DNA from 3 places in the Streptomyces sp. NPDC102462 genome. Region 2 is predicted to be linked to each of the others. Evidence: predicted binding sites of a transcription regulator. Region 2 holds the regulator's gene; each other region holds the start of a gene.
The links. The regulator HrcA, encoded in region 2, represses chaperone genes, less so after heat shock. The targets are predictions, from matches to a motif close to TTNGCACTCNGNNNNNCNGAGTGCNAA.
Positions count from the first base shown of each region.

Region 1: groES (co-chaperone GroES) is a predicted target of HrcA. The motif match lies at 2,324-2,350, and genes of this name have one in related genera.
Region 3: groL (chaperonin GroEL) is a predicted target of HrcA. The motif match lies at 2,372-2,398, and genes of this name have one in related genera.

Region 1 covers NZ_JBIWKB010000002.1:302,639-308,121, reverse strand. The annotation lists gene ACIRFL_RS03520 (methyltransferase domain-containing protein) at 1-532, opposite strand, end outside; gene ACIRFL_RS03515 (polysaccharide deacetylase family protein) at 515-1,450, shown strand; gene ACIRFL_RS03510 (polysaccharide deacetylase family protein) at 1,447-2,286, shown strand; gene groES (co-chaperone GroES) at 2,497-2,805, shown strand; gene groL (chaperonin GroEL) at 2,919-4,544, shown strand; gene ACIRFL_RS03495 (ester cyclase) at 4,606-5,313, opposite strand; gene ACIRFL_RS03490 (SDR family NAD(P)-dependent oxidoreductase) at 5,411-5,483, opposite strand, start outside.
Region 2 covers NZ_JBIWKB010000034.1:77,749-83,231, reverse strand. The annotation lists gene ACIRFL_RS26905 (16S rRNA (uracil(1498)-N(3))-methyltransferase) at 1-553, opposite strand, end outside; gene ACIRFL_RS26900 (nitronate monooxygenase) at 550-1,626, opposite strand; gene dnaJ (molecular chaperone DnaJ) at 1,726-2,862, opposite strand; gene hrcA (heat-inducible transcriptional repressor HrcA) at 2,863-3,879, opposite strand; gene ACIRFL_RS26885 (MBL fold metallo-hydrolase) at 4,202-4,924, shown strand; gene ACIRFL_RS26880 (DUF3097 domain-containing protein) at 4,959-5,483, shown strand, end outside.
Region 3 covers NZ_JBIWKB010000041.1:46,532-52,014, forward strand. The annotation lists gene thrC (threonine synthase) at 1-1,201, shown strand, start outside; gene ACIRFL_RS29660 (MoaD/ThiS family protein) at 1,198-1,473, shown strand; gene ACIRFL_RS29665 (cold-shock protein) at 1,907-2,110, shown strand; gene groL (chaperonin GroEL) at 2,562-4,184, shown strand; gene ACIRFL_RS29675 (NADH:flavin oxidoreductase) at 4,457-5,483, shown strand, end outside.

The sequences.
Region 1 (5,483 bases), on a different contig from region 2:
CCGCCGCGTTGGCGCGGGCGACCTCGACCGTCAGCGGATCCCGGTCCACGGCGAGCACCCGGATCCCGGCGCGGGCGAACGCGATCGCGTCGCCGCCGATGCCGCAGCACAGGTCGGCGACGGAGCCGACGCCCAGGTCGCGCAGGCGTGCCGCCCGGTACGTCGCCACGCTGGTCCGGGTCGCCTGCTCGACCCCGTCGGGCGTGAAGTACATCAGGCCCGCGTCCGCGGCCCCGAACTTCGCCACCGCCCGCTGCCGCAGCCGGGCCTGGCCGAGGGCCGCCGAGACCAGTTCGGCCGGGTGCGCGCGGCGCAGCCGGGTGGCGACGGCGAGTTCGTCGCCGGGCCGCGTGTCGCGTACCTCGTCGAGGAGGGCACGGCCCTCGGGGGTGAGCAGTGAGCGGAAGGGGAGCAGGTCGTTCACCGGGTCATTGTGGGCCAGTCGGTGGATGCTGCGCCCGCGGCGGCGGTGTCGGACCCGATCGGCGGCCGGCGGCTGCGAGGATCCGGCACCATGCGAGTAGTAGTACAAAATGACAAAATTAGCGCACATCGTGGCAGGCCGTCCGTCCGGGGCGGCATCGCCCTGCTCGCCGTCACCGCCGTCGTCTCCGGCTGCACGGCGCCAGGCGGTGACGCGGACGTCCGCCCCGCCTCGGGCCGGCAGCCGCACCAGGCGCCCCCCGCCCCCCGCCTGGACGACTACGACGCCCGGCGCGGCGCCGACCGTGCCACCCTGGCCGCCGCCGCCCGCCGCTGGGGCCTGGACGAGGTACCCCTGACGCCCCCGCCGCCCCCCGCGCACAAGCCGCGGATCACGGCCCGCGACGGCTTCGAGGTCGAGGACCAGGAGGAACTGGGCCTGCCCCCGGTCTTCACCACGATCCCCACCCGGCAGAAGGTGGTCTTCCTCACCATCGACGACGGCGCCGAGAAGGACCCGGCGTTCCTGCGCATGATGGCCGACCTGAAGATCCCGTACACCGCCTTCCTCAGCGACTACCTGGCCAAGGACGACTACGGCTACTTCCGGACGATGCAGTCGCAGGGCATCACGCTCAACAACCACACCCTCCACCACCCCTACCTGCCCGGCCTGTCCTACGAGGAGCAGCGGGACGAGATCTGCGGCATGCAGGACATCCTGGAGAAGCAGCTCGGCAAGCGCCCGACCGTCTTCCGCCCGCCGTACGGCAACTACAACCGGGACACCCTGGTCGCCGCCAAGTCCTGCGGGATCAAGTACGCGCCGATCTGGGACGAGGAGGTCTTCGTCGACCACTGGGAGTACCGCGAGTGGGACCGCGGCCTGCACCCCGGGGACATCGTGCTCACCCACTTCCGGGGCCGCTCCGACTGGGACGGGTCCATGACCGACATGGTCCGGCGGTTCCTGAACAAGGTCACCCGCGAGGGCTACGCGGTGGCCCGCCTGGAGGACTACCTGTGAGGCGCCAGGGGCGGCCCACGGCGGCGGCACGGTGCCGGACGCCGGCCGCCGCCCTGGCCGGCGTCCTGCTCCTGGCCGGCTGCGCCCAGTCCGTCGACCCCATCGAACGGCTCGGCAAGAAGGCCGCCCAGGGCGTACGGTCACACGGTCCGGCCACCCGGCAGCCCTACCGCCAATGGGGCCTGAGCGCCCCGCTCGCCCCGGCCCCCAAACCCGCCGCGCGCCCCCTGCCGGCCGGCACCGCGGGCCGCCCCCTGCCCCCGGTCGTGGACCATGTGACGACATCCGACCCGGTCGTCTTCCTCACCTACGACGACGGCGCCGAGCGGGACCCCCGGTTCATCGACATGGTCCGCGACCTGCGGCTCCCGGTCAGCTTCTTCCTCACCGACAGCGTCGTCGGCCCGGGCTACGGCCACTTCGCCCGCCTCCGCTCGGTCGGCGCCGACGTCCAGAACCACACCCTCGACCATCCCGCCCTGCGCGGACTGCCCTACGCGGGGCAGCGCGCCGAGATCTGCGGCCAGCAGGACAAGCTCAGGTCCCGCTTCGGCATCCGCCCCCGCCTCTTCCGCCCGCCCTACGGCACGTACGACACGACGACCCTCACCGCGGCGGCCGACTGCGGCATCGCCGCGGTGATCCTGTGGCGGGCCGAGATGGGCGCCGACACCCTCGACTACGTCCGGGGCGACAAGCGCCTGCGCCCCGGCGACATCATCCTGGTCGGTCCCGACGAGTCCACCGGACCCACCCTCAGGGAGCGCACGACGCGCCTGCTCCGGCGGGTCCAGGCCGCCGGTCTGACCGTGGGCCGCCTGGAGGACTACCTGTGAGCCGTCGGGGCCACCTCGGCGGACGCGCCGCCGCGGATTGGCACTCCGCTTGACCGAGTGCTAATCGCAGTCATAGTCTCGGGTCTGGCACTCCCCCATGGAGAGTGCCAACAACGCGACGGGCAGGTCCGGCACCCGCGACGACGGATCGACCTGGTCGCCACCTCAGACAGTTAACCCCGTGAGATCTCCGAAGGGGGAGGTCGGATCGTGACGACCGCCAGCTCCAAGGTTGCCATCAAGCCGCTTGAGGACCGCATCGTGGTCCAGCCGCTGGACGCCGAGCAGACCACGGCCTCGGGCCTGGTCATCCCGGACACCGCCAAGGAGAAGCCCCAGGAGGGCGTCGTCCTGGCCGTGGGCCCGGGCCGCTTCGAAGACGGCAACCGTCTTCCGCTCGACGTCAGCGTCGGCGACGTCGTGCTCTACAGCAAGTACGGCGGCACCGAGGTGAAGTACAACAACGAGGAGTACCTCGTTCTCTCGGCCCGCGACGTGCTCGCGATCATCGAGAAGTAATTCACCCCGAAGCACTCGTGCTGTGAGCTGCGCCCCTGGCCCCGCCATCAAGAAGCCGGGTGCCCGGGGCGCAGCGTCTTTATCACCAGAATTCCGAGAGGGCTCCCGCTGCCATGGCGAAGATCCTGAAGTTCGACGAGGACGCCCGTCGCGCCCTTGAGCGCGGCGTCAACAAGCTGGCCGACACGGTGAAGGTGACGATCGGCCCCAAGGGCCGCAACGTCGTCATCGACAAGAAGTTCGGCGCCCCCACCATCACCAACGACGGCGTCACCATCGCCCGTGAGGTAGAGATCGAGGATCCGTACGAGAACCTCGGCGCCCAGCTGGTCAAGGAGGTGGCGACCAAGACCAACGACATCGCGGGTGACGGCACCACCACCGCCACCGTGCTGGCCCAGGCCCTGGTGCGCGAGGGCCTGAAGAACGTCGCCGCCGGTGCCTCCCCGGCCGCCCTGAAGAAGGGCATCGACGCCGCCGTCAAGGCCGTCTCCGAGGACCTGCTCGGCTCGGCCCGGCCGATCGACGAGAAGTCCGACATCGCCGCCGTCGCCGCGCTGTCCGCCCAGGACCAGCAGGTCGGCGAGCTGATCGCCGAGGCGATGGACAAGGTCGGCAAGGACGGTGTCATCACCGTCGAGGAGTCCAACACCTTCGGCCTCGAACTGGACTTCACCGAGGGCATGGCCTTCGACAAGGGCTACCTGTCGCCGTACTTCGTGACGGACCAGGAGCGCATGGAGGCCGTCCTGGAGGACCCGTACATCCTCATCAACCAGGGCAAGATCTCCGCCATCGCGGACCTGCTGCCGCTGCTGGAGAAGGTCATCCAGGCGGGCTCCTCCAAGCCGCTGCTGATCATCGCCGAGGACGTCGAGGGCGAGGCCCTGTCGACCCTGGTCGTCAACAAGATCCGCGGCACCTTCAACGCCGTCGCGGTGAAGGCCCCGGGCTTCGGCGACCGCCGCAAGGCGATGCTGCAGGACATGGCGATCCTCACCGGCGCCACCGTCATCTCCGAAGAGGTCGGCCTCAAGCTGGACCAGGTCGGTCTTGACGTGCTCGGCACCGCCCGCCGCGTCACCGTCACCAAGGACGACACCACCCTCGTCGACGGTGCCGGCGACAAGTCGGACGTCGAGGGCCGCATCGCTCAGATCAAGGCCGAGATCGAGAACACCGACTCCGACTGGGACCGCGAGAAGCTCCAGGAGCGCCTTGCGAAGCTGGCCGGCGGCGTGTGCGTGATCAAGGTCGGCGCCGCCACCGAGGTGGAGCTGAAGGAGAAGAAGCACCGTCTGGAGGACGCCATCTCCGCGACCCGCGCCGCGGTCGAGGAGGGCATCGTCTCCGGTGGTGGCTCCGCGCTCGTCCACTCCTCCAAGGTCCTCGACGGCAACCTCGACAAGTCCGGCGACGAGGCCACCGGTGTCGCGGTCGTCCGCAACGCCGTCGTCGAGCCGCTGCGCTGGATCGCGGAGAACGCGGGCCTTGAGGGCTACGTGATCGTCTCCAAGGTCAAGGAGCTGGACAAGGGCAACGGCTACAACGCCGCCACCGGCGAGTACGGCGACCTGGTCAAGGCCGGCGTCATCGACCCGGTGAAGGTCACCCGCTCCGCCCTGGAGAACGCCGCCTCCATCGCCTCCCTCCTGCTGACGACCGAGACCCTGGTCGTCGAGAAGAAGGAAGAGGAAGAGCCGGCCGCCGCGGGCCACGGCCACGGCCACGCCCACTGACACCCGGCAGAAAAGGCCCGGCACCCGAAAGGGCGCCGGGCCTTCGCGTTGCCCCTCGCGGTCACTGCTCCAGCTGGTCGAGCGCGCCCAACTGCTGCATCAGCCCCAACTGGTCGTGCTGCCACCATGTCTCGGCGATCCGGCCGTTCGCGCCGAACCGGAAGACGGTGGTACCGGTCGTGGTCACCCGCCTGCCGGTGGCGGTGATCCCCAGGAACTCCCCCCGGTGCGTGGCGTTCCAGGTCCAGCGGGCACAGGCCCGGTCGCCCTGGACGATCAGGTCCTCCACGGTGAAGGCGGCCTCGAAGGCGGCCCGCCACATCCGGTACTCGGCGCGGACCGAGTCCAGCCCGATCGTGTCCTGCGGATTGAGCGGATCGTGGCTGTGCACGTCCTCGTCGAGCAGGTCGTTCAGCGGCCCCAGCTCACCCGGCGCCGCGAGCGTCGCGAAGAAGCGCCGCACCGTCTCCGCGCCCAGCGGCTCGTCGCGTACGACGTCCAGATCGATGAACGTCGGCATCTCGTCGCACAGGGCCACCAGCTGCTGGTAGACCTTGCCCGTCTCGGGAAGGTTCGAGTTCCGCATCGCGTCCGCGTACGACGGGAACTCCACGATCTCGACGATGTGCGACGCGTCGGACCGGTCCTTGCCGACCAGGTCGTATGTCGCGGTCCGCTTCCCCTTGGTCTGCTCGACCCATGTGTCCAGCAGCCGGTTCATCTCGTCGAACCGGCTCGTCCTGCACTCGATGAGCTGTACGAACGTCATGACGCCGCCTCCGGCCCCCCTGGGTCCGGTTCCCTCCCGCCCATCTTCCCACCCGAGCGGCGCCCTCACCTTCGGCGCGCGAGGGTCCGCCGTGGGCTCACCGCGGGCCGTACCTGCGCCCGGTGCGGGAGCTGATGCCGCCCACCAGTCCGCGCGGTGCCACCTTCGCC
Region 2 (5,483 bases):
CGCTGCCCAGGTCCCGGTCCTCGTGCAGTACGACCGCGAGGTCGGCGTCGGCGAGCAGCGCGGCGACCTGCCGGGTGGTGGCCGCGTCCGCGATCTCCGGGAAGCGCACCCGGCGGGACTGCTTGCCGGCCTCGTGGGCGGTGGCGCGCCACTTGGCGAGCGCCTTCACACCCCGCTCGCCCTTCCACTGGGTGATGCAGCGGGCCGCCTGCCAGGGCACGACTGCGTCGACGCCGACCTCGGTCATCATCTCCACGGCCAGCTCGCCCCGGTCGCCCTTGGGCAGCGCCTGGACGACGGTGATCCGGGGCTGCTCCACGGGCTCCTCGACCACGCTCTCCAGGTCCATGAGGATCAGGCGGTCCTTGCCCTCGGTGGCCTTGACCACGCCCTCGATCCAGCGCCCGCGCCCGTCGGTGAGCACGACGTCCTCGCCGGGCCGCAGCCGCTTCACGGACACCGCGTGCCGGCCCTCCGGCCCGTCGAGCACGAACTCGCCGCCGGACACGCCCACTTGCTCCAGTGAGTCGACCACGAACACCGGCGCCGTCATCGCGCGTCGCCTCCGGCCGACAACGCCGTCCTGGCCGCGTCGAGTTCGGCCGCCAGGGTGTGCACGAGCTGCCCGGCGGGCAGCTCGCGGGCCATCCGGTGGCCCTGGCCCGCCCACAGCGCCATGCCCTGCGCGTCCCCGGCCTTGGCGGCGGCCTTGCGCAGCGGCGAGGTCAGGTGGTGGACCTCCGGGTAGGCGGCGGGGGCGTACGGGCCGTGCTCGCGCAGGAACCGGTTGACCAGGCCGCGGGCCGGCCGGCCGGAGAACGCCCGGGTCAGCTCCGTACGGACGAACAGGGGGTTGGTCAGGGCCTGTTTGTGCAGGGCGGACGCGCCGGACTCGGGGGTGGCGAGGAACGCGGTGCCCAGCTGGGCCGCGTCGGCGCCGGCCGCGAGGACCGCGGCGATCTGGCTGCCGCGCATGATGCCGCCGGCGGCGACGATCGGGATGCCCACGGTCTCGCGGACCTGCGCGACGAGGGCGAGCAGCCCGAGTCCGGAGCCGTCGTTCTCCGGGATGTCGCGGTGGGTGCCCTGGTGGCCGCCGGCCTCGACGCCCTGGGCGATCACCGCGTCGGCGCCGGCCCGCTCGACGGCCAGGGCCTCCTCCGCGGTGGTCGCGGTGACCAGGGTGAAGGTGCCGGCCCGGCGCAGCGAGTCGATGGCCTCCCGGCTCGGGACGCCGAAGTGGAACGACACCACCGGCACGGGGTTGTCGAGCAGCACGGCCAGCTTGGCCTCGTAGCCGTCGTCCCGGCCGCTGTCCGGGTCGCCGAGTTCGGCCCCGTACCAGCCGGCCTCGCCGGCCAGTTGATGCGCGTACACCTCGACGGCCGCCGCGTCGGCATACTCCGGCTGGGGCAGGAAGACGTTCACCCCGAAGGGGCAGCCGGTGAGCCCCCGCAACTGCTTGATCTCCTGGTACATGCCGTCGGCGGTCTTGTACCCGGCGGCGAGGAACCCCAGCCCGCCCGCCTCGGACACGGCGGCGGCGAGCTGCGGGACGGCGACACCGCCCGCCATGGGGGCCTGCACGATCGGATGTGGGCAGAGATCGGTCAGTGGGGATGACATGACCGCATGTTGTCACGTCCTCCGCACAAGTCCGAAACCGGCCTCCGCTTGGCATACTCCCCCGGCAACCGACGCCCCGGGGGCCGGCCACAGCCGGTGTCAGCGGCCGTTGAACGCGTCCTTCAGCCGCGAGAACAGACCCTGCTGGCCCGGCTGGAACTGGCCCTGGGGGCGTTCCTCGCCGCGCAGCTTGGACAGCTCGCGCAGCAGGCGCTCCTGCTCGGGATCGAGCTTGGTCGGGGTCTGCACCTCGACATGCACGATGAGGTCGCCCCGGCCGCCGCCCCGCAGATGGGTCACGCCCCGGCCGTGCAGCGGGATCGACTGGCCGGACTGGGTGCCCGGACGGATGTCGACCTCCTCCATGCCGTCCAGCGTCTCCAGCGGCACCTTCGTGCCGAGGGCCGCCGCGGTCATCGGGATCGTCACCGTGCAGTGCAGATCGTCGCCGCGGCGCTGGAAGGTCGGGTGCGGCAGCTCGTGGATCTCGACGTACAGATCGCCGGCGGGCCCGCCGCCGGGGCCGACCTCGCCCTCGCCGGCGAGCTGGATGCGGGTGCCGTTGTCGACACCGGCCGGGATCTTCACCGTCAGGGTCCGGCGCGAACGCACCCGGCCGTCACCCGCGCACTCCGGGCACGGCGTCGGCACGACCGTGCCGAAGCCCTGGCACTGCGGGCACGGGCGCGAGGTCATGACCTGGCCCAGGAAGGACCGCGTCACCTGCGACACCTCACCGCGCCCGCGGCACATGTCACACGTCTGGGCCGTGGTGCCCGGCGCCGCGCCCTCGCCGTTGCAGGTCTTGCAGACGACGGCCGTGTCGACCTGGATGTCCTTCGTCGTACCGAAGGCCGCCTCGTCCAGCTCGACCTCGATACGGATCATGGCGTCCTGGCCGCGCCGGGTGCGCGAGCGCGGCCCGCGCTGCGACGCCGTGCCGAAGAACGCGTCCATGATGTCGGAGAAGTTGCCGAAGCCGCCCGCCCCGAAGCCGCCCGCGCCGGCGCCGCCGGACTGCGAGAGGGGATCGCCGCCGAGGTCGTAGACCTGCTTCTTCTGCGGGTCCGACAGCACCTCGTAGGCGGCGTTGATCTCCTTGAAGCGCTCCTGCGTCTTCGGATCGGGGTTGACGTCCGGGTGCAGCTCGCGCGCGAGCCGCCGGAAAGCCTTCTTGATCTCATCCTGCGACGCGTCGCGGCGCACGCCGAGAACGGCGTAATAGTCCGTGGCCACCTACGACTCCGCCAGGATCTGTCCGACGTACCGTGCCACTGCGCGTACCGCTCCCATCGTTCCCGGGTAATCCATGCGGGTCGGTCCGACCACGCCGAGCTTGGCGACTGCCTCGCCGCCCGAACCGTAGCCGACCGACACCACGGACGTGGAGTTGAGTCCCTCATGGGCGTTCTCGTGACCGATGCGCACCATCACGCCCGGATCCTTGGCCTCGCCCAGCAGCTTGAGGAGCACCACCTGCTCCTCCAGCGCCTCCAGGACCGGCCGGATCGTGAGGGGGAAGTCATGTCCGAAGCGGGTCAGATTGGCGGTGCCGCCGATCATCAGCCGCTCCTCGTTCTCCTCGACCAGTGTCTCCAGGAGGGTGGAGAGCACCGCCGAGACCGTACCGCGGTCCTCCGCCTCGAAGGCATCGGGCAGATCCTCGACCAGGTTCGGCACGTCCGTGAAGCGGCGGCCCGCGACCCGGCTGTTGAGCCGCGCGCGCAGATCCGCCAGGGACGTCTCGCCGAACGGCACCGGGCAGTCGACCATCCGCTGCTCGACCCGGCCGGTGTCCGTGATCAGCACGAGCATCACGCGCGCGGGGGCGAGCGAGAGCAGTTCCACATGCCGCACGGTCGAACGGGTCAGGGACGGATACTGCACGATGGCGACCTGCCGGGTCAGCTGCGCGAGCAGCCGCACCGTCCGCGTCACGACGTCGTCGAGGTCGACGGCGCCGTCGAGGAAGTTCTGGATGGCGCGCCGCTCGGGCGCGGTCATCGGCTTGACGCCGGCCAGCTTGTCCACGAACAGCCGGTAGCCCTTGTCGGTGGGGATCCGCCCCGCGCTGGTGTGCGGCTGGGCGATGAACCCCTCGTCCTCCAGGGCCGCCATGTCGTTACGGACCGTGGCCGGGGAGACGCCGAGGTTGTGCCGCTCGGTGAGCGCCTTCGAACCCACCGGCTCCTCGGTGCCGACATAGTCCTGGACGATGGCACGCAGCACCTGGAGCCTGCGTTCGCTCAGCATCGCGCGTCCACCTCCAGCAAGTCGTCCCCGCGGCCCTTCGGGTCCTTCGCCTGGCACTCTGAGCAGGCGAGTGCCAGCTTCCCCGCCCCAGTGTACGGCCGTGGGGTACACCCCGGGCAAGGCCGGTCCCACCGGATCGTGCCCGGCGGCTCCCGGCGCTGAGCAGGTCCAGTGAAGTCCGCTGCGGTTCGACAGCGCCCCGAAGGGGCGCGGGGCTGTATTGATATGCGGCTCCGCCGCGCGGGCGCGACCAGCCACGACGGTGCCGCAGACGACCGACGGCATATCGCGGCATGCCCAGCGGAGCGCTTAGCGTCGCCGTATGACGGCGACTTGGGAAGAGGCGGGCTGGGAGCGGGTGGCCCCCGGGGTGGGGCGGTGCCGGCTGCCGGGCTGGGACTGTACGGCCGGACTGGTCCTCGGGGCGAGCGCGGCGCTCGTCGTGGACGCCGGGTCGAGCCTCGCGGAGGGCGCCCGGCTGCGCGCGGCGGCCGAGCGGATCGCCGGCCGCGGTGTGACCCATCTCGCGCTCACCCATCCCCACTTCGACCATGTCTTCGGCGCGGCGGCGTTCGCCGGGGCCGAGGTGTACGCCGCGGCCGGCATGGACGCGGTGTTCGCCCGCGAGCGGGACGGACTGCGCCGGGACGCGGTCCGCAACGGCCTGGACGCACGGCTCGCGGCCGAGGCGGCGCGCGCCCTGGCCCGGCCCGACCACCCGGTCAGCGGCGAGCGGACGCTGGACCTGGGCGGCGGCCGGCGGGTGCTGCTGGCGGACGTGGGCCCCGGTCACACCGCCCATGACCTGGCGGTGCTGGTCCCCGGCGAGCCGGGGGTCGTCTTCTGCGGCGACCTGGTCGAGGAGTCCGGGGAGCCGCAGGCGGGCCCCGACGCCGTACCGTCCCGCTGGCCCGCCGCCGTCGACCGGCTGCTCGCCCTGGGCGGCCCGGACGCGCTGTACGTGCCCGGTCACGGGGCGGTGGTGGACGCGGCGTTCGTCCGCGGGCAGCGGGACGCGCTGGCCGCGCGTTTCGGCGTGTCGTGATCGCCCGCCCGCGCTTTCTCCTATCGTCATCCGAATGCGCCAGTACTCACCGGACCTGACCCCGCCGTGGAAGAAGCCCCGGCCCGTCCCCGAGGTCCCGGCCGATCCCGGCCTGGTGGTGGAGGAGCCCGGCAGTGGCTTCTGCGGCGCGGTGATCCGCTGCGAGGCGGGCACGGTCACCCTGGAGGACCGCTTCGGCAAGCACCGTGTCTTCCCGCTGGAGCCGGGCGGCTTCCTGCTGGAGGGCAGGACGGTCACGCTGGTGCGCCCCTCGGCGGCTCCGGTACGGCCCACCCGCACGGCGTCCGGTTCGGTCGCCGTACCCGGCGCACGCGCGCGCGTGGCCCGCGCCGGGCGGATCTACGTCGAGGGCAGGCACGACGCGGAACTGGTCGAGAAGGTGTGGGGCGACGATCTGCGCATCGAGGGCGTCGTCGTGGAGTACCTGGAAGGCGTGGACGACCTGCCGGCCATCGTCGCCTCGTTCGCGCCGGGTCCGGACGCGCGGCTCGGCGTCCTGGTGGACCATCTGGTCCCCGGCACCAAGGAGTGGCGCATC
Region 3 (5,483 bases), on a different contig from region 2:
CCACCGGGTGCCGCTCGGCCCGGTGTTCGCCTGCGAGGAGTGTTTCGGCCCGCTGGAGATCGCTTACGACTTCTCGGCGTACGACACCGAGGAGCTGCGCCGGACGATCGAGGCGGGTCCCGCGAACATCTGGCGCTATGCGCCGCTGCTGCCCGTCCCCGCGGACGTGGCCGAAAAGCCCAATCTGAACCCTGGCTGGACCAAGCTGGTCCAGGCCGACAACCTGGCCCGTGAACTCGGCGTCACCGGCGGCCTGTACGTGAAGGACGACTCCGGCAACCCGACGCACTCCTTCAAGGACCGGGTGGTCGCCCAGGCGCTGGAGGCGGCGCGCGCCTTCGGCTTCACGACCCTGTCCTGCTCCTCGACCGGCAACCTCGCCGGGGCCGTCGGCGCCGCGGCGGCCCGGGCCGGCCTGCGCTCCTGTGTGTTCATCCCGTACGACCTGGAGCAGGGCAAGGTCGTCATGGCCGCGATCTACGGCGGTGAGCTGGTCGGCATCGAGGGCAACTACGACGACGTGAACCGCTTCTGCTCCGAGCTGATCGGCGACCCGGCGGGTGAGGGCTGGGGCTTCGTCAACGTCAACCTGCGCCCGTACTACGCGGAGGGCTCCAAGACCCTGGCGTACGAGATCTGTGAGCAGCTCGGCTGGCGGCTGCCCGACCAGATCGTCGTGCCGATCGCCTCCGGCTCCCAGCTCACCAAGATCGACAAGGGGCTGCGGGAGCTGATCGCGCTGGGCCTGGTCGAGGACCGGCCGTACAAGATCTTCGGCGCGCAGGCCGAGGGCTGCTCGCCGGTGTCCACGGCGTTCAAGGCAGGACATGACGTGGTCCGCCCGCAGAAGCCGAACACGATCGCCAAGTCCCTGGCGATCGGCAACCCGGCCGACGGGCCGTACGTGCTGGACATCGCGCGCCGCACGGGCGGTGCGGTGGAGGACGTGACGGACGACCAGGTCGTCGACGCGATCAAGCTGCTGGCGCGCACCGAGGGTGTCTTCGCGGAGACGGCCGGCGGTGTCACCGTGGGCGTGACGAAGAAGCTCCTCGACGAGGGCGTCCTCGACCCGGCGCTCACCACGGTCGTCCTCAACACCGGCGACGGCCTCAAGACCCTCGACGCGGTGGCCGGCACCGGCCTGACCGCCACCATCCGCCCGAACCTGGACTCCTTCCGAGAGGCTGGCCTCGCATGAGCGTGACCGTTCGCATCCCGACCATCCTGCGTACCTACACGGGCGGCCTGTCCGAGGTGAGCGCCGAGGGCGCGAACCTCGCAGAGGTGATCGCCGACCTGGAGAAGAACCACACCGGCATCTCCGCTCGCGTCCTGGACGACCAGGGCAAGCTGCGCCGCTTCGTGAACGTGTACGTCAACGACGACGACGTCCGCTTCGAGCAGGGCCTGCAGACGGCGACGCCGGACGGTGCGGGCGTGTCCATCATCCCCGCCGTGGCCGGCGGCTGACGGTCCCTCACTTTCGGTGACTTCGGTTACCGACTGTTCGTCCGATGGCCCCCTCCGTGAGAGAAGCGGAGGGGGCCATTCAGTGGGGTTGAGCGCGGTAGAGTTGGGGAACGCGTTCCCGGCCCCCGGGTCGGAAGCCCCGGATTCAATCCGCGCAGCCGCCAAGAAGTCGCCAAAGTCCATGCGTTCTTCGCGGCTTTTATTCCTTTTATAGGGCCCGACTTGCCCTGAATTCTGCCGAATTCTCGGCAGATTCCCGACCGGGTGCGTCCAGATTTCTCGTCCGATTGACCTGTTGCAGACGGCAGTTGGACAGATACATTCAGCCGCGGTCGACGCGTTCCGGCGCACGCCCCCAACCTTGGGGGGTGAGGTCTGACCCGGGTCCGCGAAGTGTGGATCTGTGCAAGGGCCAGTAATAGGGGAGTTAGGCATGGCTCAGGGCACCGTCAAGTGGTTCAACGCGGAGAAGGGGTACGGCTTCATCGCGGTCGACGGTGGTGCGGACGTCTTCGTCCACTACAGCGCGATTCAGATGGACGGCTACCGCACCCTGGAAGAGGGCCAGCGGGTCGAGTTCGAGATCTCGCAGGGTCAGAAGGGCCCGCAGGCCGACATGGTTCGCGTCACCGCCTGAACATTCTCAGCGCGAAGGGTCCGCACCTCCCGGGGTGCGGGCCCTTCGTCGTGCCCGGGCCGGAGGGGCCGCGCCGCGGGGCCTTGGCCGCGGGGTCCATGCATGCCGCAGGGCCGGTGCCGCGGGGGGTGTCCGCAGGGCCGGTGCCGCGGTGTCCGCGGGGCCTGTGCCGCGGGTGTCCGGGCCGTCGCGCCGGGGGGCGCGCGCCCGGCGCGACGGCCCGGTCGCGCGCCCCGCGACGGGTCCGCGGCGCGGGCGCACCTTGCACTCGGGTGGGTCGAGTGCTAATCATTGGCGTTAGCACTCTGAAGGTGAGAGTGACAATGAAGGACCGGGTCGGTGAGGCCCGCAGGCCGGGTGGGGCAAGGAACCACAAGGCCGGTGAGCCGTCCGTCGCGGGCGCGGGCGCGGTCCGAAGGAATCACCCCCAGTCCTGGAGGGACCACTTCACATGGCCAAGATCATCGCGTTCGACGAGGAGGCGCGGCGCGGCCTTGAGCGCGGTATGAACCAGCTCGCCGACGCCGTCAAGGTCACCCTCGGCCCCAAGGGCCGCAACGTCGTCCTTGAGAAGAAGTGGGGCGCCCCCACGATCACCAACGATGGTGTGTCCATCGCCAAGGAGATCGAGCTGGAGGACCCGTACGAGAAGATCGGCGCCGAGCTGGTCAAGGAAGTCGCCAAGAAGACCGACGACGTCGCCGGTGACGGTACGACCACCGCGACCGTCCTCGCCCAGGCCCTGGTCAAGGAGGGCCTGCGCAACGTCGCCGCCGGCGCCAACCCGATGGCCCTGAAGCGCGGTATCGAGAGGGCCGTCGAGGCCGTCTCCGCCGCCCTGCTGGAGCAGGCGAAGGACGTCGAGACCAAGGAGCAGATCGCCTCCACGGCCTCCATCTCCGCCGCCGACACCCAGATCGGCGAGCTGATCGCCGAGGCCATGGACAAGGTCGGCAAGGAAGGCGTCATCACCGTCGAGGAGTCGCAGACCTTCGGTCTCGAGCTCGAGCTCACCGAGGGCATGCGCTTCGACAAGGGCTACATCTCGGCGTACTTCGCCACCGACATGGAGCGTATGGAGGCGTCGCTCGACGACCCGTACATCCTGATCGCCAACTCCAAGATCAGCTCCGTCAAGGACCTGCTCCCGCTCCTGGAGAAGGTCATGCAGTCGGGCAAGCCGCTGCTGATCATCGCCGAGGACGTCGAGGGCGAGGCCCTGTCGACCCTGGTCGTCAACAAGATCCGCGGCACCTTCAAGTCCGTCGCCGTCAAGGCCCCGGGCTTCGGCGACCGCCGCAAGGCCATGCTCGGCGACATCGCCATCCTCACGGGCGGCGAGGTCATCTCCGAGGAGGTCGGCCTCAAGCTGGAGAACGCGACCCTGGACCTCCTGGGCCGCGCCCGCAAGGTCGTCATCACCAAGGACGAGACCACCATCGTCGACGGTGCCGGCTCCTCCGAGCAGGTCAACGGCCGGGTCAACCAGATCCGCGCCGAGATCGAGAACAGCGACTCGGACTACGACCGCGAGAAGCTCCAGGAGCGCCTGGCCAAGCTGGCCGGCGGCGTCGCCGTCATCAAGGCCGGTGCCGCCACCGAGGTGGAGCTCAAGGAGCGCAAGCACCGCATCGAGGACGCCGTGCGCAACGCCAAGGCGGCCGTCGAGGAGGGCATCGTCGCCGGTGGTGGCGTGGCCCTGCTGCAGACCACCAGCGTCTTCGAGAAGCTGGAGCTGGAGGGTGACGAGGCGACCGGCGCGCAGGCCGTGAAGCTCGCCCTGGAGGCCCCGCTCAAGCAGATCGCCGTCAACGCCGGCCTCGAGGGCGGCGTCGTGGTCGAGAAGGTCCGCAACCTCACCCCGGGTCACGGCCTGAACGCCGCGACCGGCGAGTACGTCGACCTGGTCGCCGAGGGCATCATCGACCCGGCGAAGGTGACGCGTTCCGCCCTGCAGAACGCCGCGTCCATCGCCGCGCTGTTCCTCACCACCGAGGCCGTCATCGCCGACAAGCCGGAGAAGGCGGCACCGGCCGCCCCGGGCGGCATGCCGGGCGGTGACATGGACTTCTGATCCTCCCCGAGGATCGGACCCGTCCGCCACACACCGAGGGCGGCACTCCCTGACCCCAGGGAGTGCCGCCCTCGGGCATGTCGGCCGAAGGACCCGACCGTGCGCCGCTTCGAGCCCGGGGACGCGACGAAGCGGTGCCGTCCGGGAACGGCGGCGGCCGGTGAGTGTTCGTGGGTTCGGAATGCGGTCGGGAGCGGGGTGGTTGGCATGAGGACACACTCGATGCGTGTGCACATACCGCTCAGTCGACAGCTGTCCGAGGAGTCCCCCACGTGACCGTCACCACCCCGCCCGCCTCCCGCGCGGCCCAGATCCTCGCCCGTCCGATCGCGCTCAACGGGCTCACCGTCCCCAACCGGATCGCGATGGCCCCGATGACCCGCGCGTTCTCGCCGGGCGGCATTCCCGGCGAGGACGTCGTCTCGTACTACGCCCGCCGCGCCGCCGCCGGCGTCGGACTGATCGTCACCGAAGGCACCTACGTCGGCCACGAATCGGCCGGCCTGAGCGACCGGATCCCGCGGTTCCACGGCGCGGACCAACTGGCGGGCTGGGCCCGGGTCGCCGAAGCGGTGCACGCGGCGGGCGGCACGATCGTCCCGCAGCTGTGGCACATCGGCATGGTCCGCGAGCAGGGGCAGCCGCCGTACCCGGACGCGCCCGCGATCGGCCCCTCGGGGCTGCGCCTCGACGGCACCGAGGGCACCGGCAGGGCGATGACCCGGGCCGACCTGGACGCCGTGATCGGCGCCTTCGCCGAGGCGGCCGCCGCCGCGGAGCGCATCGGTTTCGACGGGGTGGAACTGCACGGCGCCCACGGCTATCTGCTCGACCAGTTCCTGTGGGCGGGCACCAACCGGCGCACCGACGCGTACGGCGGTGACCCGGTGGCCCGGACCCGGTTCGCGGCGGAGATCGTGGCCGCGGTGCGCGAGCGCGTCTCCGCCGGGTTCCCGGTCGTCTTCCGCTACTCGCAGTGGAAGCAGGGGGCCTACGACGCGCGGCTCGCCGAGAGCCCCGAGGAACTGGAGGCCGTCCTGACGCCGTTGGCCGCGGCCGGTGTGGACGCCTTCCACGCCTCCACCCGCCGCTATTGGGTCCCCGAGTTCGACGGCTCCGACCTCAACCTGGCCGGCTGGACCAAGAAGCTCACCGGCAAGCCGGCCATCACCGTGGGCTCGGTCGGCCTCGACGGCGACTTCGACCGGAGCTTCCAGGGCGATGGCGCGCCGGTCAGGAGTCTCGACAACCTCCTGGACCGTCTGGAGGCCGAGGAGTTCGACCTGGTGGCGGTCGGCC